One region of the Marinobacter sp. G5_S1_61_S3 genome, then DNA from elsewhere that is predicted to be linked to it. Evidence: predicted binding sites of a transcription regulator. Region 1 holds the regulator's gene; each other region holds the start of a gene.
What was found. Region 1 encodes sigma-54, which starts transcription at its own class of promoters, with help from an activator protein. Its sites were predicted from a motif close to ANTGGCATNNANNTTGCTNT; they were not measured.
Positions count from the first base shown of each region.

Region 2: a site for sigma-54 is predicted at 2,557-2,576, ahead of flgA (flagellar basal body P-ring formation chaperone FlgA). Genes of this name have one in related genera too.
Region 3: a site for sigma-54 is predicted at 2,652-2,671, ahead of ACTRWH_RS17925 (circularly permuted type 2 ATP-grasp protein). Genes of this name have one in related genera too.

Region 1 is NZ_JBQKUK010000015.1:113,282-118,808, forward strand. Features, by position in the region: gene lptA (lipopolysaccharide transport periplasmic protein LptA) at 1-181, shown strand, start outside; gene lptB (LPS export ABC transporter ATP-binding protein) at 159-884, shown strand; gene ACTRWH_RS15660 (RNA polymerase factor sigma-54) at 1,037-2,563, shown strand; gene hpf (ribosome hibernation promoting factor) at 2,688-2,996, shown strand; gene ptsN (PTS IIA-like nitrogen regulatory protein PtsN) at 3,092-3,562, shown strand; gene rapZ (RNase adapter RapZ) at 3,591-4,472, shown strand; gene ACTRWH_RS15680 (HPr family phosphocarrier protein) at 4,480-4,749, shown strand; gene mgtE (magnesium transporter) at 4,862-5,527, shown strand, end outside.
Region 2 is NZ_JBQKUK010000008.1:93,777-99,303, reverse strand. Features, by position in the region: gene ACTRWH_RS09590 (hypothetical protein) at 1-679, shown strand, start outside; gene ACTRWH_RS09585 (flagella synthesis protein FlgN) at 722-1,192, opposite strand; gene flgM (flagellar biosynthesis anti-sigma factor FlgM) at 1,200-1,526, opposite strand; gene flgA (flagellar basal body P-ring formation chaperone FlgA) at 1,705-2,409, opposite strand; gene ACTRWH_RS09570 (chemotaxis protein CheV) at 2,608-3,540, shown strand; gene ACTRWH_RS09565 (CheR family methyltransferase) at 3,582-4,409, shown strand; gene ACTRWH_RS09560 (MFS transporter) at 4,419-5,527, shown strand, end outside.
Region 3 is NZ_JBQKUK010000020.1:35,190-40,716, forward strand. Features, by position in the region: gene pomA (flagellar motor protein PomA) at 1-182, shown strand, start outside; gene ACTRWH_RS17915 (flagellar motor protein MotB) at 185-1,102, shown strand; gene ACTRWH_RS17920 (ammonium transporter) at 1,326-2,534, shown strand; gene ACTRWH_RS17925 (circularly permuted type 2 ATP-grasp protein) at 2,749-4,182, shown strand; gene ACTRWH_RS17930 (alpha-E domain-containing protein) at 4,176-5,114, shown strand; gene ACTRWH_RS17935 (transglutaminase family protein) at 5,111-5,527, shown strand, end outside.

The sequences.
Region 1 (5,527 bases):
CCGGGGCGACGTCATTCATTATGACAGCGCCGAACGCGTGGTGACCGCAGAAGGCTCTGCTGACCAGGGCGATGGCAGCGGTCGCGTCGAAATGGTCATCCAGCCGCGCGGCAACGCCGGTAGCAATCCAGATAACAACCCTAACGGACAGGATATCGATGGCAGTTCTCAGGGCCAGTAACCTCGCAAAAAGCTACAAACAGAAGAAGGTCGTCATCGACGTTTCCCTGGAAATTCGCAGTGGCGAGATCGTCGGCTTACTCGGCCCCAATGGCGCGGGCAAAACGACGTGTTTCTACATGATTGTTGGCCTGGTTCCCGCCGACAACGGTCGAATCACCATCGACAATCAGGACATAACGCCGCTGCCCATGCATGGTCGTGCCCGCAAGGGAATCGGGTACCTGCCCCAGGAAGCATCCGTGTTCCGCAAGCTTACCGTACGCGACAACATACTGGCGATCCTGGAAACCCGCCGCGAACTCAAACGCGCTGACCGGGAGGCCAAGTTAGAGGAACTGCTTGAAGAGTTTCACATTACCCACATCCGCGATAGCGTCGGCATGGCCCTGTCAGGCGGCGAGCGACGACGGGTGGAAATTGCCCGGGCGCTGGCGATGGAGCCGGCGTTCATCCTGCTGGACGAACCCTTCGCCGGAGTCGACCCGATCTCCGTGAGCGACATCAAGCAAATCATCCGACACTTGCGGGACAAGGGCATCGGCGTACTGATCACCGACCACAACGTGCGGGAAACCCTCGACATCTGCGAGAATGCCTACATTGTCAGCGGCGGCCACATCATTGCCTCTGGTAATTCGGACGATATACTGGCCAACCAGCAGGTCAAGGAAGTGTATCTGGGCAACGAGTTTCGCCTGTAGTACACTCGGCAAAGAACTTGCTTGGTGCGGCAAGTAGCCAGCATACAAAGAGTTTTTGTGCAACCCCGGCTCCAGAAAGCGCCCTGATGACGTAAAGAGAGAGCCTGAGTGACGGAAGAGAGAGACCGAGTGACGGATCCTGAACCATGGTTATGAAAGCCTCACTACAGTTAAAGCTGGGCCAAAGCCTGACCATGACGCCCCAGCTGCAACAGGCTATCAGGCTTCTGCAGCTCTCCACCCTGGACCTCCAGCAGGAAATCCAGCAGGCATTGGAATCCAACCCAATGCTGGAAACCTCCGAAGACGACGACAACCAGAATCCGGAATCAACGGACAGTGACAACGAGTCGTCTGAAACGGCGTCAACCGAGGAATCCAACACCGCTTCAGACACCGCTACTGAGTGGGACGAATCCGAAAACGGACCTGACTGGTCATCAGAAACGGACAGTCCCGACACCATTCCCGACGATCTTCCCGTCGACACCGCCTGGGATGACATTTACCAGTCAGCCCCCGCGTCAGCAGCCCGTAACGACGACGAAAACGACCACGACTTCGAAACCCGTAACTCCCCCACCGAAACGCTCCAGGACCACCTGGAATGGCAACTGAACCTGACGCCCATGAGCGAGCGGGATCAGGCCATCGCCCATGCCCTGATGGATGCGGTTGATAACCATGGCTACCTGACCTCTCCGCTTGAAGAAATTCATTCAGGCATGGTGGACGAATCCGACGAAGACCCGCTGGAACTGGACGAAGTGGAAGCCGTTCTTCATCGCCTGCAGCACTTCGATCCACCCGGCGTGTTCGCCCGTAATCTGCAGGAATGCCTGCTGATCCAGCTGAATCAGCTGCCCCCGGAAACACCCTGGCTGGCTCAGGCGCGACTGGTGATTACCCACTACATAAACCTGCTGGGTAACCGTGATTACGCCCAGCTGTTACGCCGCAGCCGCCTGAAAGAAGAGCAGCTACGGGACGTTCTGGCACTTATTACCGGGTTAAACCCCCGTCCCGGCGACACCCTGGATCAGGCCGAGCCAGACTACGTCATCCCGGATGTGATCGTGCGCAAGCACAATGAACGCTGGCGCGTGGAACTGAATCCTGAAATTGCACCGCGCATTCGTGTGAATGCAAGCTATGCTTCTCTTATAAAGCGTGCGGACAGCAGTGCTGACAACACCTACCTGCGGGACCAGTTGCAGGAGGCAAAGTGGTTCATCAAGAGCCTGCAGAGCCGCAACGAAACCCTGCTTAAGGTGGCCACGCGCATTGTCGAGCACCAGCAGGGATTCCTGGATCATGGCGAGGAAGCCATGAAACCATTGATTCTCTCGGATATTGCCCAGGCGGTGGAAATGCACGAGTCGACCATTTCAAGGGTCACCACCCAGAAATACATGCACACGCCGCGGGGCATATTTGAACTTAAGTATTTTTTCTCGAGCCATGTCAGTACCGACGAGGGTGGAGAGTGCTCATCCACGGCAATCCGCGCGATGATCAAGAAGCTGATTGCAACGGAAACTCCGAAAAAGCCATTGAGCGATAGCAAAATTGCAGCCATGCTAGGAGACCAGGGTATCAAGGTGGCTAGACGAACCGTGGCCAAGTATCGCGAGGCAATGCACATTCCTCCGTCCAACGAGCGAAAGCGATTGGTGTAGGAAGCGTCTGTTCCCGGCCTCACGGGGAGAGCCCTTTCCTGAAAGTATACCGCCTGCAGCATAACGCTGTGGCACACAGCCGGTATCCTAACGGGTGCCGGCAAGCTGAAAACAGGAGAAGCCTATGCAACTCAATATTTCAGGCCATCACGTAGAACTGACTCCCGCACTGAAAGATTACGTATCAGGCAAATTTGAAAAGCTTGAGCGGCACTTCGACCATATCAGCAATTGCCAGGTTACCCTTGAGGTGGAAAAAGTGCGCCAGATGGCGGAAGCTACGCTTCACGTGATAGGTGGTGAGATTCACGCAAAGGCCGAAAACAGCGATATGTACGCTGCCATTGATGCACTGGTAGACAAGCTGGACAGGCAGATCCTGAAGCACAAGGAAAAGAACGTAGACCGGATGCACGGGAACGGCGCCCGCTAGGACGACGCCCCCGGCATGACAGTTAATCGAGCTGCGGCACTGGCTAACCATGCAACACGTGCCGCAGCCTTTTTTTACGGAAATGCAGTCGATTCATGACCGACACATCCCTGACTATCGAGAACATTCTCGCGCCGGAGCTAACCCTTTGCCGGGTGCCTGCCTCCAGCAAAAAGCGGGTTATGGAAACCATTGCCGAGCAGATCCAGCAACACGACGCTTTGCTCAGCGACACCCAGATATTCACTAATCTGGTCGCACGGGAGCGACTGGGGAGCACGGGTATCGGACAGGGCATCGCGATCCCCCACTGCAGACTGGAAGGGCTGGATCACGTGGTTGGCGTTTTGCTGACCCTGGAAGAAGGCGTTGCGTTCGATGCTATTGACAACCAGCCGGTGGACCTCGTCTTCACCTTGATTGTCCCCAAGGAAGCCACCAGCGAGCATCTTGAGCTTTTGAGCCAACTTGCTGAGAAGTTCAACGAACGTGCATTCTGCGACCAGCTGCGTCAGTGCACTGATGCAGGCTCTCTCTATCGCCGGATGACAGCCGAAACAAGCTGAACAACTCCACATCCAAGGTGAACGGGCTATGAAACTGATCATCGTCAGCGGCCGATCAGGTTCCGGGAAAAGTACCGCGTTACATGTTCTGGAAGACCTGGGCTTTTACTGCATTGACAACCTGCCCATTGGCCTCCTGTTCCCCCTCACACAGGAAGCCACCAACCAGAACTCTCCCAGCCGGCTGGGAAAGATGGCGGTCAGCATCGATGCCCGTAACCTTTCCGGAGAATTGAGCAACTTCGAGGATATCTACCGCAGCCTTCAGGATACTGGCGTAACCATCGAGATCATCTATCTCGACGCCGATGAACAGTCTCTTCTGCAGCGCTTCCATGCCACGCGCCGAAAGCATCCACTGAGTGATGACAAGACCTCCCTGAGGGAGGCCATCGGTAACGAAAAGAAGCTTCTGGAGCCGCTTTCCAAGCTGGCAGACCTCTACATCGACACCACGGGGCTGTCCATGTACGAGCTCCGGGATATGGTAAAGCAACGAGTCGCGGGCAGGCGCCACCAGGAACTGGCACTGCTATTCCAGTCATTCGGATTCAAGCACGGCGTGCCGTTGGATTCGGACTATGTGTTCGATGTGCGCTGCCTGCCCAATCCCTATTGGGACACCAGCCTTCGGCAGTTTGTGGGCACCGACCAGCCGGTTATCGATTTCCTGGAAAAGGAGCCGTTGAGCCGTAAGATGGTCGAAGACCTGACCCAATTCCTGGAAAACTGGCTACCCTCGTTCGCAGACAGCAACCGCAGCTATATGACCATATCCATCGGCTGCACCGGTGGCCAGCATCGCTCGGTTTATATCTGCGACCAGCTCGGCCGCTATTTCTCGGGCAAATACAGCAATGTGCAGGTTCGCCACACCGAACTGCCCCACCTGCAAAGCAGGGAAAGCTGAACCGCCTATGATCCGCCGCCCCATTACCATCATCAACAAACTTGGGCTCCATGCCCGGGCCGCAGCCAAACTGGTGGGCAAGGCATCTGAATTCGACAGCAGCATTCAGATCAGCCGCAAAGGGCGACAGGTGGACGCCAAAAGCATCATGCCAGTCATGATGCTCGCCGCCAGCCAGGGATCAGAGGTAGAGCTGATTGTAGACGGTCCGGATGAGTCCGAAGCTGTCGATGCGCTGGTTACGCTGATCAACGACTACTTCGGGGAAGGCGAATAACCACCTCCACACTGGACATCCTTGCCCGTCTACGGCATTCACCTACAACTCTTCCTCACCTATGTTGCCTAACTCCGCTATAATACGAGGGTTTTCTGACCGTGGGTGATCCATGACCGATATTCTGGAGAAAAGCCAAGCGCGCCAACGCCTTCGCTCCCTGAGCGAAGCGCTGGACAGTGGCGCCCTGAAACAGGTTGCCCGCATCCTGAATGGCGGCCTGAGCCCCAGTGACATCGCCCACCTGCTGGAGTCATCACCACCCCGCCAGCGTGCCCTGCTCTGGAACCTGGTCGACAAGCAGCTTGAAGGCGAAGTCCTCCAGTATCTGAATGACGATATCCGAGGTTACTTCCTGAGCCAGCTGAACGCTCAGGAACTGGCTGACATCATCGAGGATTTCGAGTCGGACGATCTGGCCGACTTACTGCAGCAGTTGCCCGACACGGTCATCCAGGAAGTCCTGGACACCATGGACGAGCAGGATCGCCAACGTGTCGAAGAAGTCCTCTCCTACCCGGAAGATACCGCCGGCGGCCTGATGAACACGGACACCATTACGGTGCGCCCGGACATCAGTATCGACGTGGTTTTGCGCTACCTGCGCCGTCATCGCAACCTGCCGCCGATGACGGATAGTCTTATCGTGGTCAGCCGACGCGACGAGTTCATCGGCATGTTGCCTATCACCAAAATGCTCGTATCCAACCCGGCGGCAACCGTGCGGGAGGTGATGGACACGGACATCGAACCGATACCGGTTACGCTGTCCGACACC
Region 2 (5,527 bases), on a different contig from region 1:
GGGATACCTTTCCGAAATTCAGTTGGAAGAGGGCCTGCGCCTACAGCATGAGACCGGTCAGCGGCTCGGCGAGGTGTTTATACAGTCCGGCTGGATTACCGAGCGCGAGTTGCATCGGGTTCTCAAGCACCAATCCCGTTACCGCAACGCGGCTGCACTGGTCACTATGGCGGTATTGCCTTTTCAGCCATTGGTCAGTTTTGCCGCTGGCAGCACCACGAATGATTCACGAGACGTTACGGACGCCGCGCAATTGTACGAGCGTGCCGGTTTGGCGCCGCTTAATGACGACGAGATGGCCGGCGTGTCGGGGCAGGGTGATCAATCCTTGTTGGATCGTATCGCCACGGTATCTGCCATGACCGGAAGTAACGACGGGACAGGAGAGGTTGATCCGGATGTCATCGAAGGCCTGAAACTAACAGCGAACATTTTCGTGCCGGTGCTGAACTTCCTGGATTCTGATCTTACGATATCCGGTGTGCATTATCGGGATGATGTTCCCCGTTACACGGTTCGTGACGATGGCGGACTCACCCTGGCGTTCCCGGAAAGGATCGAACAGATCCGCATGGACAATATACGGGTCAGCGGCAGTCAGGGACCGTCCATGGGGAACATTGCCCTCGACAATATCCGCTTCCATCCCGATTCACAGATGACGATCTATACTCGCTAATGGGATGCGTTAGGCTCCGACGTTTTCGGAGCCCAGAGGCCGTCAGGCGCTCGCCAGAACGGTACGGTGTGATACGGCCTTTTGCTCGCCCTGAGCACCGTAGAGGGTCTGGTGCCCGGAAACGCCGCGGAATATATCAGTAAGACGTGAAAGGCGCTTCTGAAGGTGACTGACAACCCGCCCATTATTGCTATTCAACTGGTGACAGGTCTTAAGGCGTTCGTCGGCCTCCCGCCACAAGTCGTAAACATCTGACAGGCCGGCGCTGAGAATAAACCGTGAGGGTGCTCCGTTTTCAGGTCGAAACCCCATCGACACCAGAAGGCGGATTTTGAGTTTGGCCCGTTCACGAATCTGACCCAACAGAGTGTTTTTCTCGCCAGTCAGTGATTCGAGTTTACGGATATCAGATGTGGAAAGGCAGGCTTTTTCCTGCTGCAGGACGTCCGCCAGGGATTCGAGTTGACGGATATCCTGAGATAAAAGGTCTTTCAGTTCATCAATTGCGGCCATGATCTACTCACCCGAAAATGCTTTCATCCATCTCAAGCATTTTCTGGGCCAGTTTCTCTGCATCAACCTTGTAGGAGCCGCTTTCAAGGGCAGAGCGGATCTGCTCGATACGGTCATCGTCCATTTCCGGATAACTGCCGAGCTTTTGTTCGAGCTGTTTCAGGTTCTTCGCCTGGCTGCTCAAATTGACATTTTCACCACGGGCGCCTTGCGCCTGGGTCTTTGCCTGCTCAGCTGTAGAGGGCTGAGTGCTCTGGGTAGCGGAAGATTTATCGGCCGTGGTTTTCTGGGTGTTGACCTGGCCTGGGCCTATTCCATTAAAGTCAACTGACATAACGTTACCTGCTTAACTGGTCGGCCGCGTTGGGCGGCTCCAAAATTTCATACCTGTCTATCGGCATGGCCTGACGTTTCTTTAGCGATTTTTGCAAGAGTTAAATGACACTCTTGTCATCTTTCCAAAAAACCGGCAACAGATTGCCGTTTCCGGTGAATCAATGCCGGGAACGAGGTTACATGGGAATCTCGACATGCCCGGGAGCAGTCACACGGGCACGCACGGTGCGGGAGGACGAGAGGTTCTCAACCAGAACCTGTTCTCCAATCCCGGCACTAGCCAGGGCCTTACCCCTTGAGTTTACCGAAAAATTGCCGCTGCGGGCGCTGATGATAACATGGTCTCCGCGTTCGATCGCTGCCGGGGCCAGCACCAAATCCGGTGTAAATACGGTACCGGCGTTCACGCCGCGGCGCATTTCCATGCCCACTAACTGGTCGACATTGGTTATTGCGCCCCGTCGAATCGAATTCACCACCACGTTATCCGACTGTATTGCCGCTTTCGTCAGTCGTTCGCCGCGCCCCAAGGGGCGGGCGGCGACCATGGCTTCACCGGTTATCGTGACGGATACCGGAAGGAACATGCGCCAGGGGCGCTCGCCCTCGCAGGAAACCAGTAGCGAGGGTTGGGTGGTCCTCCAGGGGTCGCCGCTAAACGATACGCTGAGTGGGGTATCACAGGTTGCGAGCGAGAGGCGTGCGTCGAGTTGGCCGGTATCGTGGGAAACCGTAAAGCCTTCGTTTGCCTGAGCCTCTGAAAATGCCTCCAGAAATTGTTCCGCGCTGCTTTGAATTTGTTCGGACGTGGTCGTGGAGGCCATTGCCGGGCCGGCTGTTACGGTGAATAACAATATGATGGCGAAATTGGTAATGCGCATACGCGGCAGTTTGTCCTATGCTGTCATTAACCGGGTAAAGCCCCGAGTTCAGGAATATCCTAATGATTTCCGGATTCGGCCGTTAAGCCTATCGAGTGAGTCAATAAACCGGCACATAGCCGGTTCCACGCGACTTTTTAGAATAACGCAGCAAGATGCGTGCCGGCAGCAAGACGTTTCGAGTGGGAGATATAAACGATGGCAGGGGTATTGGACAGTGTAAATCAGCGCACCCAGCTGGTGGGCCAGAATCGTCTGGAGCTTCTGTTATTTCGCCTTCGTGGCCGGCAGATGTACGGCATCAACGTCTTCAAGGTCAAGGAAGTGTTGCAGTGCCCCAGGCTGTCATCGTTGCCGAACAGTCGCCCTATGGTTCGGGGCGTGGCCCATATTCGTGGCGAGACTATCCCAATCATTGACCTAGGTATGTCAATCCGGCTTCCCGGTATTCCCAAGGAAGAGATGGCCACCAGCTTCGTGATCATTACTGAGTACAACCGAAAAACCCAGGGTTTCCTGGTGGCTGGTGTCGACCGCATCGTGAATATGAACTGGGAAGACATCCTGCCGCCACCCAAGGGTGCGGGCAAAGACGTTTACCTCACAGCGGTAACGCACTTTGAAGACAAGCTGATAGAGGTCATCGATGTTGAAAAGATCCTGTCTGAAGTGTCGCCGTTTGAGGAAGATGTCACCGAAGAGGTTCGCAATCGCAGTTCAGAGCGGGTGCCTGGCCATCTGCCGGTGCTGGTTGTAGACGATTCCGCTGTGGCGCGACGCCAGATTGAGCGATGTCTCACTGCCATTGGTATGGGAGTGGTGACCAAGAATGATGGCAGGCAGGCCCTGGATTATCTGAAAGAGATTACGGCAGATGGCTCTCGCGCCGCCGATCACCTGTGTTTGATCATATCCGATGTCGAAATGCCGGAAATGGACGGGTACACTCTGGTCACCAAGTGTAAAAATGAGCCTGCAATCAAGGATGTATTTATCATGCTGCACACGTCCCTGAGTGGCGTGTTTAACAAGGCGATGGTGCAGAAGGTGGGCGCTGACGATTTCATGGCTAAATTCAGCCCCGATGAGCTGGCTGAAAGAGTCATGGAAATTGTCGACCGCGAGCAGTGACGCTCCTCCGTTACTTCCGACTCACTCGATAATGAGATCCAATGAAAGCTGAAATAACGCCACAGGAATACGAGGCCTTTAAATCATTCCTGCAGGATGCGTGTGGCATTTTGCTCGGGGAGAACAAGCAGTATTTGGTAAAAAGCCGTTTGCGGCGGATCATGGAAGAGAACGAGCTGAGAACCCTGGGTGATCTGCTGGATCGCGTGAAGAGAACCGGTCGCAGCAGTTTGAAGGAAGTCGTGATCGACGCGATGACGACGAATGAAACCCTCTGGTTTCGGGACAATCACCCGTTCCGCATCCTGCAGGAAAAGCTGCTGCCGGAATTTGGCGACAGAAAATCAGCGCAGTCACTTCGTATCTGGTCTGCAGCCTGTTCGACAGGCCAGGAGCCCTATTCGGTAGCGATGATTATTGAAGAATTTCGTCGCCAGCGGCCGGGCAGGCTGCGGGATGTGAAGATCACCGCCACCGACATCTCCAAAAGCGTTCTAGAGGTTGCGCGCCGTGGCGAGTACGAAATGATCGCCATTGGTCGGGGTCTGTCACCCGAGCGGCAAAAGCAGTTTTTCACTCCCGCCATGAATGGCAGTTGGCAGATCCGACCGCAAATCAAGAGCATGGTGGAATTCAGGGAGCTGAACCTGCTTGAACGCTACATGCTCGGGAAGTTTGACATTGTTATGTGCCGGAACGTACTGATCTACTTTTCGGCAGAGCTTAAAAAGGACATCCTGACCCGTATCCATGCCACTCTCAATCCCGGTGGTTACCTGATACTGGGAGCATCGGAATCGCTGAACGGGTTGCCTCATCTCTACGAAATGGTGCAGTGCCACCCAGGGATCATCTACCGCAAGAAATAGGCCCACCCAATGCCGATCAATGTATGGATACTGGTCGCCGCCCAGGCGCTTGCCATGTGTACAGCGCCTTTCATCGTCTTTATCGGAAGCATTCACGGACGTCTTCTGGCGCCATCACCTGAGTGGGCAACCTTGCCCGTGGGCCTTGTGGTAGTTGGAACGGTCCTGGCTATAAAGCCTGCTACGTGGCTGATGGAACGCCTGGGGCGCAAGCCGGTTATGTTGCTTGGCACGCTGGCGGGTGTGGTGTCCGGGTTGTTCGGTGCGCTGGCAGCCTGGAGTGCGAGTTTCCCGTTCTTGTGCGTTGCGGCGGTTGTGGGCGGAACCGGGCTGGCGGTGGTTCACCAATACCGCTTTGCGGCCATGGAGTCGGTAGCGCCCGAGATGGCTGGCTCCGCAGCAGCCAGGGTGCTTCTAGGCGGCCTCGTAGCGGCGTGGCTGGGGCCGGAAATTGCGCTTTTGGGCGGTGGAGGCCAAGCCGAGCACCCTTTCATGGGCGGCTGGCTTGCATTGAGTGCCGTGCAGGTGGTTGCCATGGTCGTACTGGTTTTCGGGTACCGCGCCAGCGGGGAGCGAGTACGGGAAGCCTTGGGGGAGGGCGGTCGTCCAATGGCCAGCATCCTGAGGCAACCGGTCATTTGGGCGGCGATCAGTTCCGCGGCCATCGGTTATGCCCTCATGAGCTTTATCATGACGGCAACACCACTGAGTATGACGGAAGTGGCCGACCACCCGCTTGAAGATGCCAAGTGGGTCATTCAGATTCACATCATGGCCATGTATCTGCCGTCGCTGATCAGTGGCTGGTTCATTCGTGTGGTGGGTATTCCGAGGATGATGGGGCTGGGATTGCTGGCCTATCTGGGGTGTGTGGCCCTGGCGTTCAGCGGTATCAGCTTTCACCACTACCTGTTTGCACTCATCCTGTTGGGAGTAGGCTGGAACTTCCTGTTTGTCGGCGGCACCACGCTATTACCGCAGGGATATCGCGATGAGGAGCGGTTCCGTGTTCAGGGGCTCAACGACCTGATGGTATTCGGCTCGCAGGCGACAGCTGCACTGAGTGCTGGTGCGGTATTGGCGGCGTTTGACTGGAATGGATTGTTGCTGATTGCCAT
Region 3 (5,527 bases), on a different contig from region 1:
CCATCGCGGACAAACTCTCGCTGCGAATGACTGAGGAAGCGCGTCTGCAATCGCTCTATATTGATGCGCTGGTTGCTATCAAGGAAGGCACCAATCCGCGGATTATCGAACAGATGCTGTCGAGTTACCTGACCCCGAAAGAACGTGAGAAAAACTCAGAAGCCGAGACCGCAGGCGTTTAGCCATGGACGAATTACCAGAAGAGGAAAAAGCGGGCATTCCCGCCTGGGTAGTGACATTCGCGGACCTGATGTCGCTGCTGATGTGCTTTTTCGTCCTGCTGTTGTCGTTCTCCGAGATCGACGCACAGAAGTTCAAACAGATCGCTGGTGAACTGTCGAAAGCGTTTGGTGTGCAGCGCGAGGTGCCCGTCCTTGAGGTACCCATGGGCACCAGCCCGATTTTCGATCAGTTTTCTCCGGCACCGCCCGAGCCCACCGTCGTCAACGAAGTCAAACAGACAACCACCGACGAGCAGCCCGAACTGGAAACCCTGAAAAGCCCTACGGATGTGGCTGTGGAATCTGCCATTCAGGAGGAACTCGAGAAGACCCTGGAGCAGGTTCGATCGGTTCTTGAGACCGCCATCGAAGACGGCCGGGTCAACCTCACCCAGGATCATCATAGAATCATTGTTCGCGTTGAGGAAAAAGGGGCGTTTCCCTCTGGTTCGGCAGACCTGACCTGGGAGTTTGAAGGGCTGTTGCTGGAAATGGCCGACATATTGGTGGAGATCCCCGGTAAGCTGACCATCGAAGGCCACACCGACGATGTTCCCATCCGCACGCAGCGGTTCTACAGCAACTGGGACCTGTCCGCCGCCCGGGCAGCAGCGGTTGCCAATACGCTCCTGGCCGAAGGTAAACTGGAGCCAGCCCGGCTAGCGGTCACCGGTCTCGCGTTTACCGAGCCACGGGTACCAAATACCTCTTCGGAGAACCGTGCCAAAAATCGTCGCGTGGAAATCATCATCGATCTGTCCGGGCCAATCGAGGAACAGGAGCTGAGGTTGAGGGAACTCATGAACCCCGAAGCCGATGTGTCCGCTGCACCGGATTCCCGCAGTTCCGACGACTCCGACCAGGACGAATTGCTGTGGTAAGCGGCCAGATTGGTGCGCCTACCCCATAAATGCACCATTAAAGAGCGAAAATACCCCGCCTCCAACTCAGCCCTGCCCAACTTCAGAGCAGAAAATCACCTAATCGACTACCCGCTCTGAATTTGCCTCAAAATGGAACACTCCTTGCTTGGTGTGCACGCTATCAATGCACAACCCGCCCGTGACAGGTGGATAAAACCAAAAAATCAGGAGCAACCAACCCGTGGACATCACGAGTGCAGTACATACCCTGACCGAAAGCGCCAACACACTGTTCATTCTGATCGGTGCCATCATGGTACTGGCCATGCATGCTGGCTTCGCCTTCCTGGAAGTCGGCACCGTGCGCCACAAGAACCAGGTGAATGCCCTGGTAAAAATCATGACCGACTTCGGCATCTCCGCCGTGGCCTATTTCTTCATTGGCTACTACATCGCCTACGGCAGCCACTTTATGGCCGGCGCTTCAGAGCTAACGGCCGCAAATGGCTATGACCTGGTCAAGTTCTTCTTCCTGATGACCTTTGCCGCCGCCATTCCCGCCATCGTCTCCGGCGGTATCGCCGAGCGTGCGAAGTTCTACCCCATGCTTATCGCCTCCGGGCTGATCGTGGCATTTGTATATCCCTTCTTCGAGGGCATGATCTGGAACGGCAACTACGGCTTCCAGGCCTGGCTGGAGAACCAGTTTGGTGCAGCCTTCCACGACTTTGCCGGCTCGGTCGTGGTGCACGCCGTGGGCGGCTGGATCGCCCTGGCCGCCGTGCTCCTGCTGGGCGCACGTAAAGGCCGTTACCGCAATGGCCGCGTGGTGGCGTTTGCCCCCTCCAACATTCCATTCCTGGCGCTGGGCGCCTGGATTCTCACCGTCGGCTGGTTCGGCTTTAACGTGATGTCCGCCCAGACCCTGGATGGCATCAGCGGCCTGGTGGCGGTGAACAGCCTCATGGCCATGGTGGGTGGCGTTCTGGTGGCCATGCTGGTCGGCCGCAAGGACCCGGGCTTCATCCACAACGGACCGCTCGCCGGCCTGGTGGCGGTGTGCGCCGGTTCAGACCTGATGCACCCGGTCGGTGCGCTGATTACCGGTGGCATCGCCGGCGCCATCTTCGTGTACATGTTTGAGTGGGCCCAGGACAAGATTGAGCGCCTGGACGATGTACTGGGTGTATGGCCCCTGCACGGTGTGTGCGGTGTATGGGGTGCCATTGCCGCCGGCATCTTTGGCCAGGAAGCGTTCGGGGGCCTGGGCGGGGTCAGCCTGATGTCGCAGATCATCGGTGCGGTTGCCGGTGTTGTGGTGGCTTTTGTCGGCGGCCTGATCGTCTACGGCATTGTTAACGCCATCTCCGGCCTGCGTCTCACAGAAGAAGAGGAATTCAACGGTGCGGATGTCAGTATTCACCGCATTGGCGCTACGTCCCTGGAATAACCCTTGCCCGCCAGCCGCCTTTCCCGGCGGCTGGCAATGCTTTTTATTGACACTTCCCTCCGTCTGGCCTTTTCTTAAATAACCCGTTCCGGTGATAAACCCACGGTTTGCCGCCAGAGTGGCCTGCCTTTTGCTGTTCCTTTACATCATGGGAATGGCTGAATACCGACCGCCCACATCCGGTGGACGGCGTGTTCAGGAGAGGGTCATGGTTATGTTGATACAAACCCCACCCGAGGGTATCTACGACGAACTGTTCGACCAGAATAATCGGGTACGACCCAGCTGCAGGATGCTGGAGGACTGGCTGATCCGATCCGACGAAGCCCTGTTGGCCGAGAAGCGCCGCGAGGCAGACGTGCTGTTCCAACGCCTGGGCATCACCTTTAATGTCTATGGCGAAGACCAGGGGGCCGAACGGCTTATCCCGTTTGATCTGATCCCACGAGTAATCTCCGCCAGCGACTGGCAACGTCTGCAAGCTGGTTTGCGCCAGCGGGTGCAGGCGTTGAACCGCTTCCTGTTCGATATCTATCACGAGTTCGAGATTATTCGCGCCGGTGTCATCAGTGCTGAACAGGTATTCGCCAACCCCCAGTACCAGCCCGGCATGCAAAACCTCAAGCTGCCACGTAATCTGTATTCCCACATAGCCGGCATCGATTTGATCCGCCACAACGACGGCGATTTCTACGTGCTGGAGGACAATCTCCGCTGCCCCAGCGGTGTCTCCTACATGCTGGAAAACCGGCGCATGATGATGCGCCTGTTTCCAGAACTGTTTGCCAAGGCCCCGGTAGCACCGGTTGAACATTACCCGGCCCTGTTGGGCGAAACACTGCGCGCAGCGTCGCTAAATCCCAACCCTACCGTAGTCGTGCTAACCCCCGGCCGTTTCAACAGTGCCTATTTTGAACACGCCTTCCTGGCCCGGCAGATGGGTATCGAACTGGTGGAAGGGGCGGACCTGTTTGTACGGCGCAATAAGGTCTACATGAAGACCACCGTCGGCCCCCAGCAGGTGGACGTGATTTACCGGCGGGTCGACGACGACTTCCTCGATCCGCTGGCTGGCAACCCGGATTCCATGCTGGGTGTCCCCGGGCTCTATGCAGCCTACCGCACCGGCAATGTGGTGCTTGCCAACGCCATGGGCACCGGCGTCGCCGACGACAAGGCCATTTACCCCTTCGTACCCGAGATGATCCGTTTCTACCTGGGTGAAGAACCGATCCTGAAAAATGTCCCCACCTGGCAGGGCCGCAAGCCAAAAGACCTCAAGTACATCCTCGACAACCTGCCGGACCTGGTGGTCAAGGAAACCCAGGGCGCTGGTGGCTACGGCATGCTGATCGGCCCCAAGGCCAGCAAAAAAGAGCTGAGCCATTTCCGCTCGCTGTTGCGGGCCAGGCCAGACAACTACATTGCCCAGCCCACACTGAGCCTGTCTACCTGCCCGACGTTTGTAAACGAAGGCGTAGCGCCCCGACACCTCGACCTGCGGCCTTTTGTGCTTTCGGGCAAGAAAGTGCAGATGGTACCTGGTGGATTGACCAGGGTGGCCCTGAAAGAAGGGTCGCTGGTGGTGAATTCGTCCCAGGGCGGTGGCACCAAGGACACCTGGGTACTGGAGGGCGAGGAATGCTGAGCCGAGCTGCATCAAGTCTGTTCTGGATGGCCCGCTATCTTGAGCGGGCGGAAACCCAGGCCCGTCTGCTGGACGTCAGCCTCACCATGGCGTTGATCGACGTTCCCGAAGACCGCGAGGAACAGCTATCCGTGCCATTGCTGGTGACCGGTAGCCGCGAAACCTTTCACGAGCTCTACCCGGAAATCACCCCCCAGAACCTGATTGATTTCCTGCTTCTGGACGACCGCCACCCTGCCAGTGTGTTCAGTGTGATCCGCAGCGCCCGGGATAACGCCCTGCACGTGCGAGGCAATCTCTCCGCAGATGTCTGGGAGAGCATTAACCTGGCCTGGATGGAGCTGAAGGAACTACGCCATAAAGGGGTGACCGAATCCAACGCCAGCCGGGTGTTTGACTGGACCCGCGAACGCTCAAACGTGTTCCGTGGTGCGGCCTATGGCACCCTGCTGCGCAATGACGCCTTCCATTTCCTGCTCCTGGGTACGTTTATCGAGCGTGCAGACGCCACCGCCCGCGTGCTGAACATCCGCCACCACATGGCCACCAAATCCCTGGAAGGGCACCCCACCCAGTCGTTCTTCGAATGGACGGCGCTGCTGCACTCGTTGGCCGCCTTTGAGGCCTACCAGAACACCTACGGCCACAATATCGAACCGATGAATGTGGCCGAACTGTTGATTCTCAAACCGGATGTTCCCCGTTCGCTCCACGCCTGCCTGGAGGAAATCGCGGATCTTCTGGAGCAGATCGAAAGCGGCGAGGCCCGCCGGGCCCGGCGCCTGGCCACAAGCCTGTATGCCAACATCCGCTACGGCGACCGCGAGTACATTGCCGAGCGCGGCCTGAATGAGTATCTGACCGACTTCCTGCAACGCATCCAACGCATCGCCGGCCAGATCCAGAAAGACTACATGGGGTGGAAACAATGAAGCTGAATATCCGCCATGACACCACCTATAGCTACGACGAACCCATGCACAAAGGCATCCAGTATCTACGCCTGACACCCCGTAACACACCCCAGCAGAAGATACTGGAGTGGCACCTGAGTGCCCCCGGCGAAACCAGCCAGATGACAGACGGCTTCGGCAATATTGTTACCGTCATGACCATGGACAAAGCGACCAGGGAGATCACCCTGACGGCGGAGGGCGTGGTTGATCTCACGGGCAAACCATTAACCAAGGACGACTCACCGTTTCCGCCCGAGGTGTTCCTGCGCCACACTCCGTTAACCGACGCCGACAAAGCCATCAAGGCCTTCGCCAGCCAGTTCTCCGCCAACAAGCGCAGCCTGGTGCGAATGATGAACCGTATCCTCGAGCACATCGAATTCACGCCC